Regions from separate parts of the Streptomyces sp. NBC_00250 genome, predicted to be linked through region 1. Evidence: riboswitches for the same ligand, from Rfam matches in the RefSeq annotation. Region 1 holds a riboswitch; the other holds the start of a gene.
The links. A riboswitch is a leader RNA that binds a small molecule or an ion and turns the genes downstream of it on or off. The one in region 1 is predicted to bind S-adenosylmethionine.
Positions count from the first base shown of each region.

Region 2: linked by a shared signal. The riboswitch ahead of OG259_RS29885 (aminotransferase class V-fold PLP-dependent enzyme) and the one ahead of thrC (threonine synthase) in region 1 are both predicted to bind S-adenosylmethionine.

Region 1 covers NZ_CP108088.1:4,236,576-4,245,761, forward strand. The annotation lists gene OG259_RS19030 (hypothetical protein) at 1-744, shown strand, start outside; gene OG259_RS19035 (hypothetical protein) at 734-2,467, shown strand; gene groL (chaperonin GroEL) at 2,558-4,186, opposite strand; gene OG259_RS19045 (cold-shock protein) at 4,530-4,733, opposite strand; gene OG259_RS19050 (MoaD/ThiS family protein) at 5,145-5,423, opposite strand; gene thrC (threonine synthase) at 5,438-6,748, opposite strand; SAM riboswitch class I at 6,742-6,886, opposite strand; gene OG259_RS19060 (glucosyl-3-phosphoglycerate synthase) at 7,036-8,004, shown strand; gene OG259_RS19065 (DUF7927 domain-containing protein) at 8,082-9,186, shown strand, end outside.
Region 2 covers NZ_CP108088.1:6,596,573-6,605,758, reverse strand. The annotation lists gene OG259_RS29910 (C40 family peptidase) at 1-645, opposite strand, end outside; gene OG259_RS29905 (NYN domain-containing protein) at 913-2,277, opposite strand; gene OG259_RS29900 (hypothetical protein) at 2,311-2,553, opposite strand; gene OG259_RS29895 (rhomboid family intramembrane serine protease) at 2,712-3,446, shown strand; gene OG259_RS29890 (Lrp/AsnC family transcriptional regulator) at 3,443-3,724, shown strand; gene OG259_RS29885 (aminotransferase class V-fold PLP-dependent enzyme) at 3,796-5,208, opposite strand; SAM riboswitch class IV at 5,453-5,569, opposite strand; gene trpD (anthranilate phosphoribosyltransferase) at 5,658-6,722, opposite strand; gene qcrB (cytochrome bc1 complex cytochrome b subunit) at 6,854-8,476, opposite strand; gene qcrA (cytochrome bc1 complex Rieske iron-sulfur subunit) at 8,473-9,186, opposite strand, start outside.

The DNA.
Region 1 (9,186 bases):
ACGGCGGCGAACGGCACCTTCTCCTTCAACGCCCGCCCGACCTACGCCACCGCGGACATCTTCACCTCGCTGCGGCCCTCGCCGTACTTCGCGGGCACGCCCCGCCCGTACGACAAGAGCGACATCGTCGTCCCGCAGCAGTTCTCGTACGGCGCCTACAAGATGTCCCTGGACGCGTACGGCAAGGTCACCGCGACCGGCAGGCTCGGCAGCGGCAACACGTACTGCGAAAGGACGCAGCCGGTCGCCCTCCAGGTCTCCCGCGACGGCGGGCGCACCTGGGGCACCCTGCGCTCCGGCACCACCGACAACTACTGCGCGTACACCCTCTCCGCCTGGGGCTACACCACCGCCCTCTACCGGGTCCACCACACGGAGACGGACCGGTTCGTGGCCAAGACCGGGTCGGCCGTCCGCCTCGCCCGCTCCGAGACCCGCTTCTCCGCCTTCACCATCAGCCCCACCCGGCCCACGGTGAACGGCAAGATGACGGTCTCCGGAACGGTCCAGCGCAAGGTCAACGGGGTCTGGAAGCCGCTCCCCGGCGTGAAGCTGACGCTCCTGTTCAAGCCCAAGGGCGAGAACACCTGGTACTGGGTGACCAAGAGCATCTCCACCAACAGCAGCGGCAAGTTCAGCTACCGGGCCACCGCCTACGAAGACGGCTCCTGGGCCACGGTCCTGCAGCCGCCGGCCGGCTACTTCTACAGCGAGACGAAGGCGAAGTACATCGATGCGCGCTGACCTCCGCCGACGCCTCTCCCTCGCGGCGGTGCTCACCGTCGCGGCGCTGACCGTCACCACCCTGCCCGCCGCCGCCCTGACCGGCACCGCCCCGATCGGCAGCGCCGAGGCGGCTGCGGCCGCCCCGGGCCCGATCGGCATCGGCCCGGCCCTCACCGATGACGCCCAGCGCGGCACGTTCAAGGTGGCGGCCTGGACCGACGCCCCGCGGGCCACCGTCGCCAAGGTGTCGGCCCGGATCCGGCAGGGCGACACCGTCCTCGCCGAGATCCCGGCCCTGGCACCCGGCAACCCCTGGGACCCGCTGACCGCGGGCCGGTTCGTGCTGCCCGCCGAGGCCGCACTGCGGCTGACCGAGGACGGCGGCACCATCCCGGCCCTCGGCACGTACGCCATCGACGTCACGGCCACCGACTCGCTGGGCAACAAGCTCACCCGCACCGACGCCGGCACGCTGGACTTCCGGCTGCGCCCGCAGTTCGACACCTTCGGCATCGGCACCCCCGCCTGGGACGACCGGAACGCGCGCCCGAAGGGCACGCTGCTCGGCATCCAGCCCGGCTCCGGGGACGCGGTGCCGCTGTCCGGCCGCACGATCACCGTCGCACCCACGTACACGACGCCGGGCTCCGCCACGACCGTGGTCACCGACGCCACCGGCGCGTTCCTCGGCAGCCCGATGCCCGTGAACGACGCCTACGCCACCTTCGAGGCCACGTTCTCCGAGGACAGCACCGAGGTGCACGGCTCGGTCGCCGAGACGCGCCGGGTGTACGAGGTGACGGGGCGCGCGGTGAAGATCACCGCCACCGCCGACAAGAAGCGGGCGCTCAGCGGCGAGGCCGTGACCATCAGCGGCCGGGTCACCGACACGGCCGCCGGGCAGGCCCCGCTCGCGGGCCAGACCCTCCAGGTCTCCCTCGGGGAGTACACGAGCAACACCCCGTACGGCACGACCGTCCTCACCGACGCGAACGGGCGCTTCTCCGTACGACTGATCGCCGCCTCCGGGCTCTCGACCTACGACGAGTACTGGCAGGTCCGGACCGCCGACCCGTTCCTGAAGTACACCGCGGTCAACGGCCGGATCGCCGTGCCGTGGGAGTCCCGGATCGACCTGCTCTCCCGCAGCCTGGCCGCCGACGGCCGGGTCTCGGTGGCCGGCATCTTCCGGGCCCGGTACACGCTGGGCACCCGCTCCACCGGAGGGGCCCAGTACGTCCAGCTGGAGCAGTCGGCGGACGGGAAGACCGGCTGGCGGAAGCTCGCCGGTGCGCAGACGAGCGACGGCTACTGGACGTCGTTCTCCGTCGCCGGGAAGAGCACCGGCGGCTACTACCGCGTCCGTCACCTGACCAGCGACGCGTACGCCGAGTCGAGCAGCAACGTCTTCCGCCTCGTGCGCACCTCCACCCGGATCGTCGGCATGAACGCCGGCCCCGAGCCGGTCCGCAAGGGCGCCTATGTGACCGCGACGGGCACGCTCCAGCACTACACGAGCGGGGCGTGGCGGACGTTCGGCAGCGGGTCCGTGGCCCTGCAGTTCCAGGCGAAGGGTTCGACGGCCTGGCGTCAGGTCGCCACCGGCCGCCCGGCCGCCGACGGAAAGATCTCGCTCAAGGCGAAGGCGACCGTCGACGGTACGTGGCGCCTCCGGTACTACGGGGACGCCACGCACTTCACGTCGCCGTTCTCGTGGGCCGACTACGTCGACGTGCGCTGATCGACTCTCGTGAAACGCCCGAGGGCGGCACCCCCTGGTGGGGGTGCCGCCCTCGTTCGCGTTCAGCGATGAACAACCGATCCCGGAGGATCAGAAGTCCATGTCACCGCCCGGCATGCCGCCGCCGGCCGGCGCGGACGCCTTCTCCGGCTTGTCGGCGATGACGGCCTCGGTGGTGAGGAACAGCGCGGCGATCGACGCGGCGTTCTGCAGCGCGGAGCGCGTGACCTTCGCCGGGTCGATGATGCCCTCGGCGATGAGGTCGACGTACTCGTTGGTCGCGGCGTTCAGGCCGTGGCCGACGGGCAGGTTGCGGACCTTCTCCGCCACGACGCCGCCCTCGAGGCCGGCGTTGACCGCGATCTGCTTCAGCGGGGCCTCAAGGGCCAGCTTCACGATGTTCGCGCCCGTGGCCTCGTCGCCCGAGAGGTCGGCCTCGAGCTTCTCGAAGACCGAGGAAGCCTGGAGCAGGGCCACGCCACCGCCGGCGACGATGCCCTCCTCGACGGCCGCCTTCGCGTTGCGAACGGCGTCCTCGATGCGGTGCTTGCGCTCCTTGAGCTCGACCTCGGTGGCGGCACCGGCCTTGATGACCGCAACACCGCCGGCGAGCTTCGCCAGGCGCTCCTGCAGCTTCTCGCGGTCGTAGTCGCTGTCCGAGTTCTCGATCTCGGCGCGGATCTGGTTCACGCGACCGGCGACCTGCTCGCTGTCACCGGCACCGTCGACGATGGTGGTCTCGTCCTTGGTGATGACGACCTTGCGGGCGCGGCCCAGCAGGTCGAGGCCCGCGTTCTCCAGCTTCAGGCCGACCTCCTCGGAGATGACCGTGCCGCCGGTGAGGATGGCGATGTCGTTCAGCATGGCCTTACGACGGTCGCCGAAGCCCGGGGCCTTGACCGCGACGGACTTGAAGGTGCCGCGGATCTTGTTGACGACCAGGGTCGACAGGGCCTCGCCCTCGACGTCCTCGGCGATGATCAGCAGGGGCTTGCCCGACTGCATGACCTTCTCCAGGAGCGGGAGCAGGTCCTTCACCGAGGAGATCTTGGAGTTGACGATGAGGAGGTACGGGTCGTCGAGCGACGACTCCATGCGCTCCATGTCGGTGGCGAAGTACGCCGAGATGTAGCCCTTGTCGAAGCGCATGCCCTCGGTGAGCTCCAGCTCCAGACCGAAGGTCTGGGACTCCTCGACGGTGATGACGCCTTCCTTGCCGACCTTGTCCATCGCCTCGGCGATGAGCTCGCCGATCTGGGTGTCGGCGGCGGAGATGGAGGCCGTGGAAGCGATCTGCTCCTTGGTCTCGACATCCTTCGCCTGCTCGAGCAGGGCGCCGGAGACGGCCTCGACGGCCTTCTCGATACCGCGCTTGAGGGCCATCGGGTTGGCACCGGCCGCCACGTTGCGCAGGCCCTCGCGGACGAGCGCCTGGGCGAGAACGGTGGCCGTGGTCGTACCGTCGCCGGCGACGTCGTCCGTCTTCTTGGCGACTTCCTTGACCAGCTCGGCGCCGATCTTCTCGTACGGGTCCTCGAGCTCGATCTCCTTGGCGATGGAAACACCATCGTTGGTGATCGTGGGGGCGCCCCACTTCTTCTCGAGGACGACGTTGCGACCCTTGGGGCCGAGGGTGACCTTGACGGCGTCAGCGAGCTGGTTCATGCCGCGCTCGAGACCGCGCCGGGCCTCCTCGTCGAACGCGATGATCTTGGCCATGTGAAGTGGTCCTCCCGGACATGGGGTGGATAACGCTCCAGGACCGCGCCGACGCCCGCGACGGACGGCCTCCGTAGCTCCGCGTGGTTCCTTGCCCCACCCGGCCGGCGGCCTCGTCTGCCCGATCCTCGTAGCACTCTCACCTTCCGAGTGCTAACGCCAATGATTAGCACTCGCCCTAGGAGAGTGCAAGCGACTCTCGATGATCGGGATGCGGGGCAGGGGGTGACGGAAGGGGCGCGCGAGGGGCGCGGGAGGGGTCCGGGAACGCACGAGGGGTCCGCATCCCCTCAGGGATGCGGACCCCTCGACGGCGTTGCGTCGGTGGCCGATCGCGCCGCGCTCAGACGGCGAGCTTGACCATGTCCGCCTGCGGACCCTTCTGGCCCTGCGAGATCTCGAACTCGACTCGCTGTCCCTCTTCGAGGCTGCGGTAGCCATCCATCTGGATCGCGCTGTAGTGGACGAAAACATCCGCACCACCGTCGACCGCGATGAAGCCGTAGCCCTTCTCCGCGTTGAACCACTTGACGGTGCCCTGAGCCATGCCTAACTCCCCTATTACTGTGGCCCTTGCGCGGGACCGCACTTCGCGGACCCGGGTCAGACCCTGCGCCGGAACGCGTCGACCGCCGCTGAATGTATCTGCCCAACTGCCCTCTGCAACAGGTCAATCGAGCGAGAATTCTGGGCGTCGCGGAAAGGCGAATTGGGGAGAATCCCTTGAGTTACGGGGCAAGTCGGGCCCGGCAAAGCGTGCAGAGGGTACACATCGCACACGCACTTTGGCTGCTTCTTGTCGTGCGGGGACGCATTCTCATATGCGCCCGGCATGAGCAGCGGAGGGGACTTCCCCAACTCTACCGCGCTCAACCATGCAGAATTGCCCCTTCCGCTTTATGACGCGGAAGGGGCAATTCAAGAAAGACGGGACAACCGGTGTGGCCGGAGCGACGGCTCAGCAGCCGCCGGCGACGGCCGGGATGATCGAGACGCCGGCGCCGGCCGGGGTGGCCGTCTCCAGGCCCTGCTCGAAGCGGACGTCGTCGTCGTTCACGTAGACGTTGACGAAGCGGCGCAGCTTGCCCTGGTCGTCCAGGACGCGGGCGGAGATGCCCGTGTGGTTCTTCTCCAGGTCCGCGATGACCTCGGCGAGGGTCGCGCCCTCGGCCTGGACCTCGGACCGACCGCCCGTGTAGGTGCGGAGGATGGTGGGGATGCGGACGTTCACGGCCATGTCTTCGTAACCTTTCAGAGGGCCAGGCCGGCGTCGCGGAACGCGTCGAGGCTCGGGCGGATGGTGGCGGTCGCCTGAGAGGTGTCGGCCACCGCGTCCAGGGTCTTGAGTCCGTCGCCGGTGTTGAGGACGACGGTGGTGAGGTTCGGGTCGATCAGCCCGTTCTCGACGAGCTTCTTCGCGACACCGACCGTCACGCCGCCCGCGGTCTCGGCGAAGATGCCCTCCGTCTCGGCGAGGAGCTTGATCGCGGCCACGACCTGCTCGTCGTCGACGTCCTCCACGGCGCCGCCGGTGCGGCGGGCGATGTCGAGGACGTACGGGCCGTCGGCCGGGTTGCCGATCGCGAGCGACTTGGCGATCGTGTTCGGCTTCTGGGGCCGTACGACGTCGTGCCCGGCCTTGAAGGCCACCGACACCGGGGAGCAGCCCTCGGCCTGGGCGCCGAAGATCTTGTACGGCTTGTCCTCGACGAGGCCGAGCTTGATGAGCTCCTGCAGACCCTTGTCGATCTTGGTGAGCTGGGAGCCGGAGGCGATCGGGATGACGAGCTGGTCGGGGATGACCCAGCCGAGCTGCTCGCAGATCTCGTACGCCAGCGTCTTGGAGCCCTCGCCGTAGTACGGGCGGAGGTTGACGTTGACGAAGCCCCAGCCCTCGCCCAGCGGGTCGCCGATGAGCTCGGAGCAGAAGCGGTTGACGTCGTCGTAGTTGCCCTCGATGGCGACGAGGTCACCGCCGTAGACACCGGCCATGACGACCTTGCCCTGCTCCAGGTCGTGCGGGATGAACACGCAGGAGCGGAAGCCGGCGCGGGCGGCGGCGGCGCCGACGGCGCCGGCCAGGTTGCCGGTGGAGGAGCAGGAGAGGGTGGTGAAGCCGAAGGCGCGGGCGGCCTCGATGGCCTGGGCGACGACCCGGTCCTTGAAGGAGTGGGTCGGGTTGCCCGAGTCGTCCTTGACGAAGAGCTTGCCGGGGGCGACGCCGATCTCGCGGGCGAGGTTGTCGGCCTGGACGAGCTTGGTCCAGCCCGGGTTCAGGTTCGGCTTGTCGGCGACGTCGGCGGGGACGGGCAGCAGGGGGGCGTAGCGCCAGATGTTGGCGGGGCCGGCCTCGATCTGCTTGCGCAGTGCCTCGGGGTCACCGGTGGGGAGGTCGTACGCGACTTCGAGCGGTCCGAAACAGAGTTCGCAGGCGAAGATCGGGCCGAGTGCGAACTTTTCACCGCATTCGCGACAGGAGAGCCCGGACGCGGGACCGAGGTCGACCGAAGTGGCGGGGGTAACAGTCTGTACAGCCATGGAGGCGAGGCCCTTTCTCCTCATCTTTCCCATGACGAATTTTTCGCCATGAGACGGATTTGGCACCTTCCCTAGCCGGGAGCCTCGCTGGAGGACGAGTAACCGACTGGAGGGTTGCCGGGGCTTCAACGGGCCGTTTCCCTCTGCCCCTCTGGATGAGCGGTATTCGATTGTGAAGCGCGGTGAACTTTCGTTCCTGCGCTCCGGCGCGGGCGGCACCCCGACGTGCATCGGGCATCCGCGTTGTTCAAGACTGTAACCGAAGGCCCGGACGCTTGGACCGGCCGTCCGAACCGCGAGATGGAGATCACGTGCTGGAAGAGGTGGAGCGCTGGCTGGACCGGCGGTCCTGGTCCGTGGAGGACCGGCCGCTGGAGCGAATCCTCGCCGCCAAGCGAAACACGAAGGTCAGCGTCGTCCTGCCGGCGCTGAACGAGGAGGCGACGGTCGGTGACATCGTCGCCGTGATCCGGCGCGAGCTGATGTCGGAGGCGGTGCCGCTCGTCGACGAGCTGGTGGTGATCGACTCGGGCTCCACGGACCGTACGGCGGAGGTGGCGGCGGCGGCCGGGGCGCGGGTGGTCGCGCGGGACGCGATACTCCCGCGGATACCGGCCGTGCCGGGCAAGGGCGAGGTGCTGTGGCGGTCACTGATGGTGACCACCGGGGACGTCGTGTGCTTCGTGGACGCCGACCTGCGGGACTTCTCCGCGGACTTCGTGACGGGGATCGTGGGCCCGCTGCTCACCGATCCGGACGTCGACTTCGTGAAGGCGATGTACGACCGTCCCTTCGGCCCCGAGTTCAACGGGCTCGCCTCCGGCAAGACCGCCGGCCAGGGCGGTCGGGTGACGGAGCTGGTGGCGCGCCCGCTGCTGAATCTGCACTGGCCGCAGCTGGCCGGCTTCGTGCAGCCGCTCGGCGGTGAGTACGCGGCCCGCCGCTCGCTGCTCGAACGGCTGCCCTTCCCGGTCGGTTACGGAGTGGAGCTGGGGCTGCTCGTGGACGCCCTGCACACGGTGGGTCTGGACGCGCTCGCACAGGTGGACGTGGGGGTGCGCAAGCACCGGCACCAGGACGGTCTCGCGCTGGGCCGGATGGCGGCGGCGATCTACCGGACGGCGCAGCTGCGGCTCTCGCGGGGCCATCTGGTGCGGCCGCGGCTGACCCAGTTCGAGCGGGGCGAGAAGGGCTTCGAGCCGCGGACGTACGACGTGGACACGGAGGAGCGGCCGCCGATGGCCGACATCGCGGAGTACGCGCACCGCCGCGTGGCCTGACCGGACGGCCTGACCGCATGGCCCGACCGCGTGGCGTAACGCCGCATGATGATCCGTTTTGCCTACATTGCCCTTTTATGCGCTTCAGACAACAACACCTGGGCAGGGTGCTCGCGGTCGTCGCGGCCGCAGGACTGGCGGCGGGCTCGCTCGCCTTCACCGCGGCGGGGCCGGCCGCGGCGGATGTGGTCGAGCCCTTCGGCAAGCGGTACGACGAGTCGCTGTACGGCGACTTCACCACGATCGGCAACACGGTGATGGGCTGCCCGGCCGCCCCCGCCGACCTGGCCGCCCGCTGTGCGACCGCGGCGAGCGGCCAGGGCTCGGACGACAACAACACCTTCGTGATGCGGCGGATCGACGCGGGCGGCACCGGCGGCGGATACGGCTCCAGTACCGGCCACGTGCGGATCCCGGCGGGCGCCGAGGTCGCATACGCCCGGCTCTTCTGGGGCGGCAACGACGGCACGTACAAGGGTCCGAGCGGGGCGCGGCTGAAGCGCTGCGACATCTCCGGCACGGATGTCGAGCCCTCGCCCGGCGACCCGACGACCACCACCCCGCTGATCAAGGTCGGCTCGGCCGCGGCTGCCCCGGTCTCGATCGACAGCATGGTCGCCGACCCGGCCGACACCAACGGCCCGCACTACTACACGGGCGAGTCGGACGTGACCGCCGCCTTCGCGGGCGTCTCGGGGACGGACGCGCAGGTGGCCGTCGGCAACATCTGGGCGCCCGACGGCAAGGGCTGCGTGGCGGGTTGGTCGCTGACCGTCGTCCACAAGTTCCCCGGCCCGGATCCGGTCCACGCCCCCGAGCGGCGCACCGTGTACGTGTACGGCGGCCATGTCCTGCAGCGTTCGACCTCCCCCGCCACCACGATCACCGTGGACGGCTTCCACCGGAGCGGCGGCAAGGTGCGGGCCGGCATCACCGCGTACGAGGGCGACCGGAACACCCCGGGGGACACCTTCCTCGTCGACGGCAAGAACGTCACCGAGGCCCACACGGGCAACACCCGCAACTTCTTCGTCAGCGAGGACGACGGCGCCGTCACCCCCAAGCTGATCAACAACCTGAGCATCGACGCCAAGGCCTTCGACATCCCCGACGGCGCCATCCCCCAGGGCGCGACCTCGGCCGACCTGACCTTCACCACCCGCGGCGACACCTACGTGCCCT
Region 2 (9,186 bases), 2.4 Mb from region 1:
GCGCTGCTCCTGCTCCTGCTCCTTCTGCCTGATCTTGGCCCGCTCGGCCTCGGTCAGGGTGTTGAGGAGCTTGCGGGCGTCGGCCAGCTTGCTCTGGAACTTCTTCTTCTTCTCGCCGAGCGTCTTGCGGACGTCCTCGAGGTCGCCGAGCTTCGTGGTGGCCTCGGCGCGCTGCTGCGCGAGGCTGCGCTGCTTGGCCTGGATCGTGGTGAGGACGTCGGCCTGCTGGGCACTCAGCTGGTCGATCGCGGACGCCTTGTCGAGGTAGGTGTCCGGGTCGGCGGAGAGGAAGAGCTGCAGCGCGGGGTCGATGCCACCGGAGCGGTACTGGGCGCTGGCGACCGAACCGATCTGGTCGCGCAGGGTGTTGAGCTCCTGCTGGCCGCGGGCCACCTTGTCCTGAAGGTTGCTGATCTCCTTCTGCAGCTTGCCGCGGCGCTCCTCGGCGAGGTTGTACTGCTCCGTGGCCTCTTCGGCCTCGTGGTGCAGCTTGTCGACCTTCGACTTGACCTCGTCGATCTTGGGCTTGGCGGGGGCCGCCTGGGCACCGCTCTGGGCGGTGAGAGCGACGGCGGCCGCTGCGGTCGCGGTGAGCACGGTCACGCGCATGCGGCTCGGCTGCTTGGGTCGACGGTGGGACGCCACGAAGGCGAGCTCCTTCTTCCTCAGAGCCGCCCAACCGGTAAGGGGCAGGCGGTTCCTCCGCCGCCACCCCGGATGGGTGATCAACCGCGCGAAGGTTCGAAGCTCGACCCTAGTGACCAAGTTGTGATCAGTTCAAATCCCACTGGCAAAAATATTGCCCACGGACCACTTAATTTACACGTACCGCACGGGCAGTGATGGGCACTTGACGGTCCGCCGTCCAGAATTCGGGCATAAGGCCCGAGAGTTGCGATGTCGTGCGATGCGTCATGAGAGCCGCGAAAGCCGCTTCAGCAACAAGGCGGACGCCACCGGCCGCGCACCGGCCTTCGCCACTCCGTCGGCCACCTCGCGGTCGGTGCTCACCACCACGACCGGCCGGCCCGGCGGCTCCGCCCGTACCAGCTGACGGATCAACTCGTCGGCCGTCACACCGGGCTTGGAGAACAGCACCCGCACCCCGCGCGGCGGCGCGAGCAGCACCGGGGCCGCCAGCTCCGCCCCGTCGAAGACACAGGTGACCTCGGCGCCCGAGCGGGCCGCGAGCGCGGACAGGCTGCCGAGCAGCCGCAGCCGCTGCTTCTCCAACGGCATCGTCGGATAGCCGGTCTTGGTGACGTTGTAGCCGTCGACGACCAGATGCGCCTGCGGCAGCGCGAGGAGCTGGTCGAGCAGCGCCGGGTCGGTCTCGGAGAGCGCCCGCGCCGCGATGTCCTTCGGCGACATCCGCCCCGGCTCCACCGCGTCCACGGTGTCCGCGGGGTGCATCGACACGGGTGGCAGCGCGAGTTCGCGGCGCAGCCCCTGGGCGGCGTCGAGAACGGTGTCGAGCAGCAGCCGCAGCCGCATGTCCTCCACCGAGCGCCCCTCGCGGGCCGTCCTGCGGCTCGCCTCCAGGGCCGCCTCGACCTCGCCGAGCCTGGCCTTGAGCCGCCGGCTCTCGCTCTCGGCGGACGACACCTGAGCCGCCGCCTCCGCCTTCGCGGTGTCGATCTCGCCCTGGACCCGGCGCAGCGCGGCCTCACCACGCTTCACGTCGCTCTGGGCGCTGCGCAGCTTGCGGTGAAGCGATTCCGCTTCCTTCCGGGCCGCCTCCAGGTCATGGCGCAGCTGCTCGGTCTCACCGCGCGAGCGGTCCCGGGCTGCGGCGAGTTCCTCGCGCAGCCGTTCCAGTTCCCGCCGGCCCGCTTCGTCGGCGCGCTCGGCGTCGACGCGCTGGGCCTCCTCGCCCGCGGCGGCCACGAGCTTGACCCAGCCGGGCGGGCGCAGCACATAGGCGGCCGCCGCCACGTCGACGGGGTCGGCGGCGGCGGGCGGGGTGCCGGTCTCGACGGCTCCGGCCAGCTCGGGCTGGCCGTGCTTGAACCGTTCGCCGATCCGCTGCCGGAAGAGCGGGTCGCTCTCCAGGGCGGCGGCCATCGCGTTCCCGGCGAACTTGGCCCGCCGGGTCGCGGTGAAGCGGGCGTACTGCCTCAGGGGTGCGGGCAGCTCCGCGACGGTCAGCCCGCCGAAGGCGTCAGCGACCAGCGCGACGACCCGCCGCCGTACGCCTTCCGGCAGTGGGTGGTCGAGCGCCTCGGCAGCGTCACCTGCCGCGCCGGCCGGTTCTCCACCGTGCGCGGGCTGCTCCACGATCCGTCACCCCTATGTCGTCCGCGCCGTCCCTCAGGAAGCGGCGCCCGGCCTGTCCACCAGTTCGATCTGATCCACCGCGTTGCACCACCGGCAGCGGACCGACTCGATGGTCTCACTGACCACCTGCCGCTCCTCGACCGTCGGGTCTCCCGCGAGGTCCAGATGGACGTACTCGACGACCTTGGACGAGCGCGTCACGTCGAAGCGGGTCAGGTTGCCGCAGAGCGTGCAGCGCCACCGGGTCTCGGCGGTCGGCAGGGGAACCGTCGTCATCGTGCCGTCCTTCTTCCTGTTGCGTGGTACCAGGTGCGGGAGCCGCGGTGCGCCGTCGAACTGCGGTTGTACTGCCCGTTACCCTACGGCCTCGCCGGTACCCGGGGGCACGGCGAGGCACTCTGTCCAGTTCGGCCCCGGTACGCCATGATCTGTCCATGATCGACTGGCGAGGTGCGGCCCTCGGTGCCTGGCGGGGCACGCGCAGCGGACCCACGGTGACGTACGGACTGATCGCCGCCTGCTGTCTGCTCTTCGCGATCGGCCCGGTCTCCGGGCTCAACCCGGTGTACGGCACGGGCGACCAGCTCCTCGCGGCGCAGGGCGAGTACTTCCGCCGCTGGGGCGTCGTCCCGGCCGAACTGATGAGCGGCGAGCCCCGCGCCCTGCTCACCCCGCTCACCGCGCTCTTCGTCCACGGCAGCTGGCTCCACCTGCTGGGAAACATGCTGTTCCTGTACGTCTTCGGAGCGATGGCCGAGGAGCGCATGGGTCCCGTCGAGTTCGCCCTCTTCTACCTGGGCACGGGCTACCTCGCACTGCTCGGGTACGCGGTGGCGCACGCGAACAGCGAGCAGACCCTGGTCGGGGCGTCCGGGGCGATCTCCGGGGTGCTCGGGGCCTTTCTCTTCCTCTTCCCGCGCTCCCGGGTCACCAGTCTCTTCCCGTTCCTCTTCTTCCTGCCGCTGCGCTTCCCCGCCTGGATCGTGCTGATCTTCTGGTTCGTGCTGCAGTGGCTGGCCGCGCGGGCGGCGGGCGCCGGTCCCGGCGTCGCCTATCTGGCCCATGTGGTGGGCTTCTCCGTCGGCTTCCTCTACGCCTGGGGGCGCTACCGGGGTGGGGATAGAGTGAAAGCCCAAGCCGCGGCGACCGAGGGAGAAAGCCAGCCGTGATCACCGCGATCGTGCTCATCAAGACCAGCGTGGACCGCATCCCCGAGATCGCCGAGTCGATCGCCGCGCTCGACAGCGTCAGCGAGGTCTTCTCGGTGACCGGCACCTACGACCTCATCGCCATGGTCCGCGTGCCCCGTCACGACGACCTGGCGGACGTGATCCCCGGCAGCATCAGCAAGATCCCGGGCGTCGAGGCCACGGACACGCATGTCGCCTTCCGTACGTACTCCCAGCACGATCTGGAGGCGGCCTTCGCCATCGGGCTGGAGTCCTGAGTCCTCGTACACGGCACGGGTGAAGGGGGCCTCCCGCTCGGGAGGCCCCCTTCACCCGTACGAGTGAGTCCTCAGCCGCGGTCCGGGACGCAGCGGCCGTCCTCGGTACGGTACTTCCACTGCGCGCCGTCGCGGACGAGCTCCTTCACGGCGCCGACGAACCGCTCCACGTGCTCGTCCGGCGTACCGGCGCCGAAGCTCACCCGGATGGCGTTGAGGGAGCGCTCACCGGGCGCCGCCTCGGGGGCGCCGCACTCGCCCGGGTCCTGCGGGTCGCTGCCGAGCAGCGTGCGGACCAGCGGGTGGGCGCAGAACAGACCGTCGCGGACGCCGATGCCGTACTCGGCGGAGAGCGCGGCGGCGAAGTGGGAGCTGTTCCAGCCCTCCACGACGAAGGAGATGACACCGACGCGGGGGGCGTCGTCGCCGAACAGCGAGAGCACCTTGACCTCGGGAACCTCGGCGAGACCCTCGCGGACCTTGGCGATCAGGTGCTTCTCGCGGGCCACGAGCCCCTCGAAACCGGCCTCGGCGAGCGCCTTGCAGGCGGAGGCGATGGAGTACACGCCGATGACGTTCGGGGAGCCGGCCTCGTGCCGGGCCGCGGTGGTGTGCCACTCCACGTCCACACCACCGTCGGCCCGACGCGCCACCTTGCGGGAGGCGCCGCCGCCCGCGAGGTAGGGCTCGGAGTCCTGCAGCCAGTCGGCGCGGCCCGCGAGGACGCCCGAGCCGAAGGGCGCGTACAGCTTGTGCCCGGAGAAGGCGATCCAGTCCACGTCCAGCTCCTGCACGGAGACCGGGTGGTGGGGCGCGAGCTGGGCGGCGTCGAGCACGATCCGGGCGCCGTGGGCGTGGGCGGCGGCGGCGAGTTCCTTCACCGGCCACAGCTCACCGGTGACGTTGGAGGCGCCGGTGACGCAGACCAGGGCGGGACCGTACGGGTCGCGGTCGGCGAGGGCGCGCTCCAGGGTGGCGACGGCCTGCTCCGGGGTGCGCGGCGCGTTGAGGTAGGTGACCCGGGCGTCACGCCAGGGCAGCAGCGAGGCGTGGTGCTCGGTCTCGAAGACGAAGACCTGGCAGTCGGCGGGGAGGGTGGCGGCGAGCAGGTTGAGCGAGTCGGTGGTGGAGCGGGTGAAGACGACCTGGTCGCCGGGGCGGCAGTCGAGGAACTCGGCGACGGTGACGCGGCTGTTCTCGAAGAGGTCGGTGGAGAGCTGGGAGAGGTAGCCGGCGCCGCGGTGGACGCTGCCGTAGTAGGGGGCGTACGCGGCGACGTCGTCCCACACCCGCTGGAGGGCCGGGGCGCTGGCCGCGTAGTCGAGCGCGGCGTAGGTCACCTCGCCGCCGGTGACGAGCGGGACGGTGACGTCGCGGCCGAGCACGGGCAGCGGGGCGTCGCAGCAGGGGTCGGCGGACTCGGCGGCGGTCTCGACGACAGCGGTGGCGGTGGCGGTGACGACGGCGTCAGGGCGTGCGGACATGGCGGTATCTCCCGGCGGGCGGTGCTGAATGGCTTCGGTGATCCCGTACGCGGCCGGACATGGCGGGGTACGGGTGATGCCTCGGAGGACATGGGAGGGCACGGAAGTGCACGCGGGTACACGGGTACGCGGAAGTGACCCTGATCCGATGATCCGAGGGTGAAGAAGGGGCGTATTCGCCCTATCGCATTCGCTTGCTCACGGAAAAAGCTCCTCGAGAGACCAGGACCCCTGGTGTTCGAGGGGTCCGCGCTTGCCGTAGACCTCGCTGCCTACGGCCTGGTCATCACCCGGGGCACCCCGCCACGGACGGAGGGTTGCCGGACAGCAAGCCGGGGCCAAAACGCTGTCACTCGTGACCTGTAGAGCATCCTGCCACATGATCGACGAAGCGCAAGACCCCGGTCCGCATACTGGACCGGGGTCTTGGGCATACGACGTGCGAGGGATCAGGCGTTGCTGGCGGTGATCCAGCGCTCCAGGGCCCGGCGGGCCTCGCCGGAGTCGATCGCCTCCGCGGCCTTCTCGATGCCGACGCGGATCTCCTCCACCAGGGTGCCCTCCCCCGGCGTGAGCGCGGTCAGCGCCGCCGCCGAGTTGAGCAGCACCGCGTCCCGTACCGGACCGGTCTCCCCCGCGAGCAGTCGGCGGGCGACGTCGGCGTTGTACGAGGCGTCGGCGCCGCGCAGGGCCTCCACCGGTACGAGGTCGATGCCGACGTCCCGAGGATCGAAGGCCTCCTCGCGTACCGAACCGTCGCGGACCACCCAGACCCGCGAGGTGGCGGTGGTGGTCAGCTCGTCCAGGCCGTCGTCGCCGCGGAAGACGAGCGCGGAGGAGCCGCGGTCGGCCAGCACCCCGGCCATGATCGGAGCCATCCGGGCATCGGCCACGCCGGTCGCCTGGGCCTTGACGCGGGCCGGGTTGGTGAGCGGACCGAGGAAGTTGAAGGTGGTCCGGATGCCGAGTTCCTTGCGGGCCGCGGCGACATGACGCAGCGCCGGGTGGAACTTCACCGCGAAGCAGAAGGTGATCCCGGCCTCCTCCGCGACCTCGGCGACCCGCTGCGGGGTCAGCTGCAGATTGACGCCCAGCTTCTCCAGGACGTCGGAGGCGCCGGAGGCGGAGGACGCGGCCCGGTTGCCGTGCTTGACGACCTTGGCACCGGTGCCGGCGACGACGATCGCGGACATCGTGGAGATGTTGACGGTCTTGGCGCCGTCGCCGCCGGTGCCGACGATGTCGACGGACGGGCCGGGCACCTCGATCGTGTTGGCGTGCTCGTACATGGTGCGGACGAGGCCGGTGATCTCGTCGACGGTCTCGCCCTTGGCGCGCAGGGCGACCGCGAAGCCGGCGATCTGGGCGTCGGTGGCCTCGCCGCGCAGGATCCGGTCCATCGCCCAGGCGGTGTCCTCGGCGCTCTGGTCGCGGCCGGTCAGCAGACCTTCCAGTACGACGGGCCAGGAGCGGCCCGCCGACGTAGGTCCTCCAGCGGGGGTCGCAGCGCTCATGGCAGCTCCTGGTGAGTCCGTAACGGCTAGGGCTCCACCCTATCGACCCCCGGGGACGGCAAAGAGCCCCGTCCATCGAATGGACGGGGCTCCCGCTGTGGCGACTTCAGAAAGTCGGAGGATCCAGGTGATCAGTGGTGGCCGTGGCCGCTCTCGATCTCCTTGTACTCCTCCACCGTGGGCTTGGCGATCTGGTTGTCGTCGCCGTAGTAGCCCTTGTTGAGCTTGACCCGGAGCTTCTCCATGCGCCCGATCTTGCGCTCGACACCGTTCTCGTCGACGGCCGGCGGAAGCTCCGCGGCCTCGTACTGCTCGTGCGCGGTGAGGCGGTGCCTCTCGCCCTGGCTGAGCGGCTCGTGGATCTCGACGAACTCACCGTGCGGCAGGCGCTTGATGATGCCGGACTCGCGGCCGTGCAGCACCTTGTCCTTGTCGCGGCGCTGGAGGCCGAGGCAGATCCGCTTGGTGACGACGAACGCGATGACCGGGCCGACGAAGAAGAAGATCCGCACGAACCAGGTGATCGAGTTGAGCGACAGGTGGAAGTGGGTCGCCCAGAGGTCGTTTCCACCACCCACCAGCATGATCATGTACGCGGTGATCCAGGCGACACCGAAACCGGTGCGCGTCGGAGCGTTGCGCGGGCGCTGCGCGATGTGGTGCTCGCGCTTGTCGCCGGTGATCCACGACTCGATGAACGGGTAGACCGCGATCGCCGCGAGGACCGCCGGGAAGACCGCCAGCGGGATCATCACGCCCAGGACCAGCGTGTGGCCCCAGAGGTTGATCTCCCAGCCCGGCATGACACGGATCAGACCCTCGGCGAAGCCCATGTACCAGTCGGGCTGGGCGCCGGTGGACACCTGGTCCGGGCGGTACGGGCCGATGGCCCAGATGGGGTTGATCGAGGCGATCGCGGAGATGACCGCGATGACACCGAAGACCAGGAAGAAGAAGCCTCCGGCCTTGGCCATGTAGACCGGCAGCAGCGGCATGCCCACGACGTTCTTGTTCGTGCGGCCGGGGCCCTCGAACTGCGTGTGCTTGTGGAAGAACACCAGGATGAGGTGGGCCACCACGAGGCCGAGCATGATGCCGGGCAGCAGCAGGATGTGGGCCGAGTAGAACCGGGCCACGAAGTCGCCGCCGGGGAACTCCCCGCCGAACAGGAACATCGACAGGTACGTGCCGATGACCGGGACGGACAGGATCGCGCCCTGCATGAAGCGGACACCGGTGCCGGAGAGCAGGTCGTCCGGGAGCGAGTAACCGGTGAAGCCGGTGAACATGCCCAGGAAGAACAGCAGGAAGCCGAACAGCCAGTTGATCTCACGGGGCTTGCGGAACGCACCCGTGAAGAACACGCGCATCATGTGCACGAACATGCCGGCGAGGAAGATCAGCGCCGCCCAGTGGTGGATCTGCCGGATCAGCAGACCACCGCGCACCTCGAACGAGATGTGCATGGTCGAGTTGAACGCCTCGGACATCAGCTGTCCCTGGAGCGGGACGTACGGTCCGACGTACTCCACCTCGTTCATCGACGGGTGGAAGAACATCGTCAGATAGACGCCCGTCAGGATGATGATGAGGAAGCTGTAGAGGCAGATCTCGCCCAGCATGAAGGACCAGTGGTCCGGGAAGATCTTCCGCATGTTGGCCTTGGCCAGCGTGTAGATCCCCAGGCGACCGTCGGCCCAGTCGGCGACCCGCTCACCGGCGGGCGCTTTCTTGGTATCGGTCACGGTGCTCATCCGCGCTCCCAGAAGGAAGGACCGACGGGCTCGTCGAAGTCGCCGAGCGCCTCCAGGAAGCCCTTGTCGTTCACGCCGATCCGCAGCTGCGGGAGGGCGTGACCGGCCGGGCCGAAGATGACGCGGGCGCCGTCGGAGAGGTCGAAGGTGGACTGGTGGCACGGGCAGAGGACGTGGTGCGTCTGCTGCTCGTACAGGGAGATCGGGCAGCCCACGTGGGTGCAGATCTTCGAGAAGGCGACGATGCCCTCGTGCGACCACTCGAGCTCGCGCTTGTCCTTGATGTCCTCCGGCTGGATCCGGACGATCATCAGGGCGGCCTTGGCGATCTCGGTCTGGAAGTGGTGGTCGTGCTCCGAGAGGCCTTCCGGCATCGCGAAGGTCAGCGAACCGACCGCGACGTCCTCGGGACGCAGCGGCTCGTGCGTGTTCATGTTGATGAGCTGAAGGCCCTTGGCCCACATGGTGGTCCGGAGCTTCTTCTCGGGCAGCGGGCCCATGTCACGCAGCAGCACGAGGCCGGAGAGCGGAACGAGCGACAGCGCGCCGAACATCGTGTTGCGGATGAGCTTGCGGCGGCCCATGCCCGACTCGGCGGCACCGGCCGCGAAGTCCGACATGACCTTCGCCTTGGTCTCGGCGTCGGCCGCGATCGGGTGCCGCTCGTCCGCGATCTCGACGTCGGACATCAGGGTGCGGGCCCAGTGGAC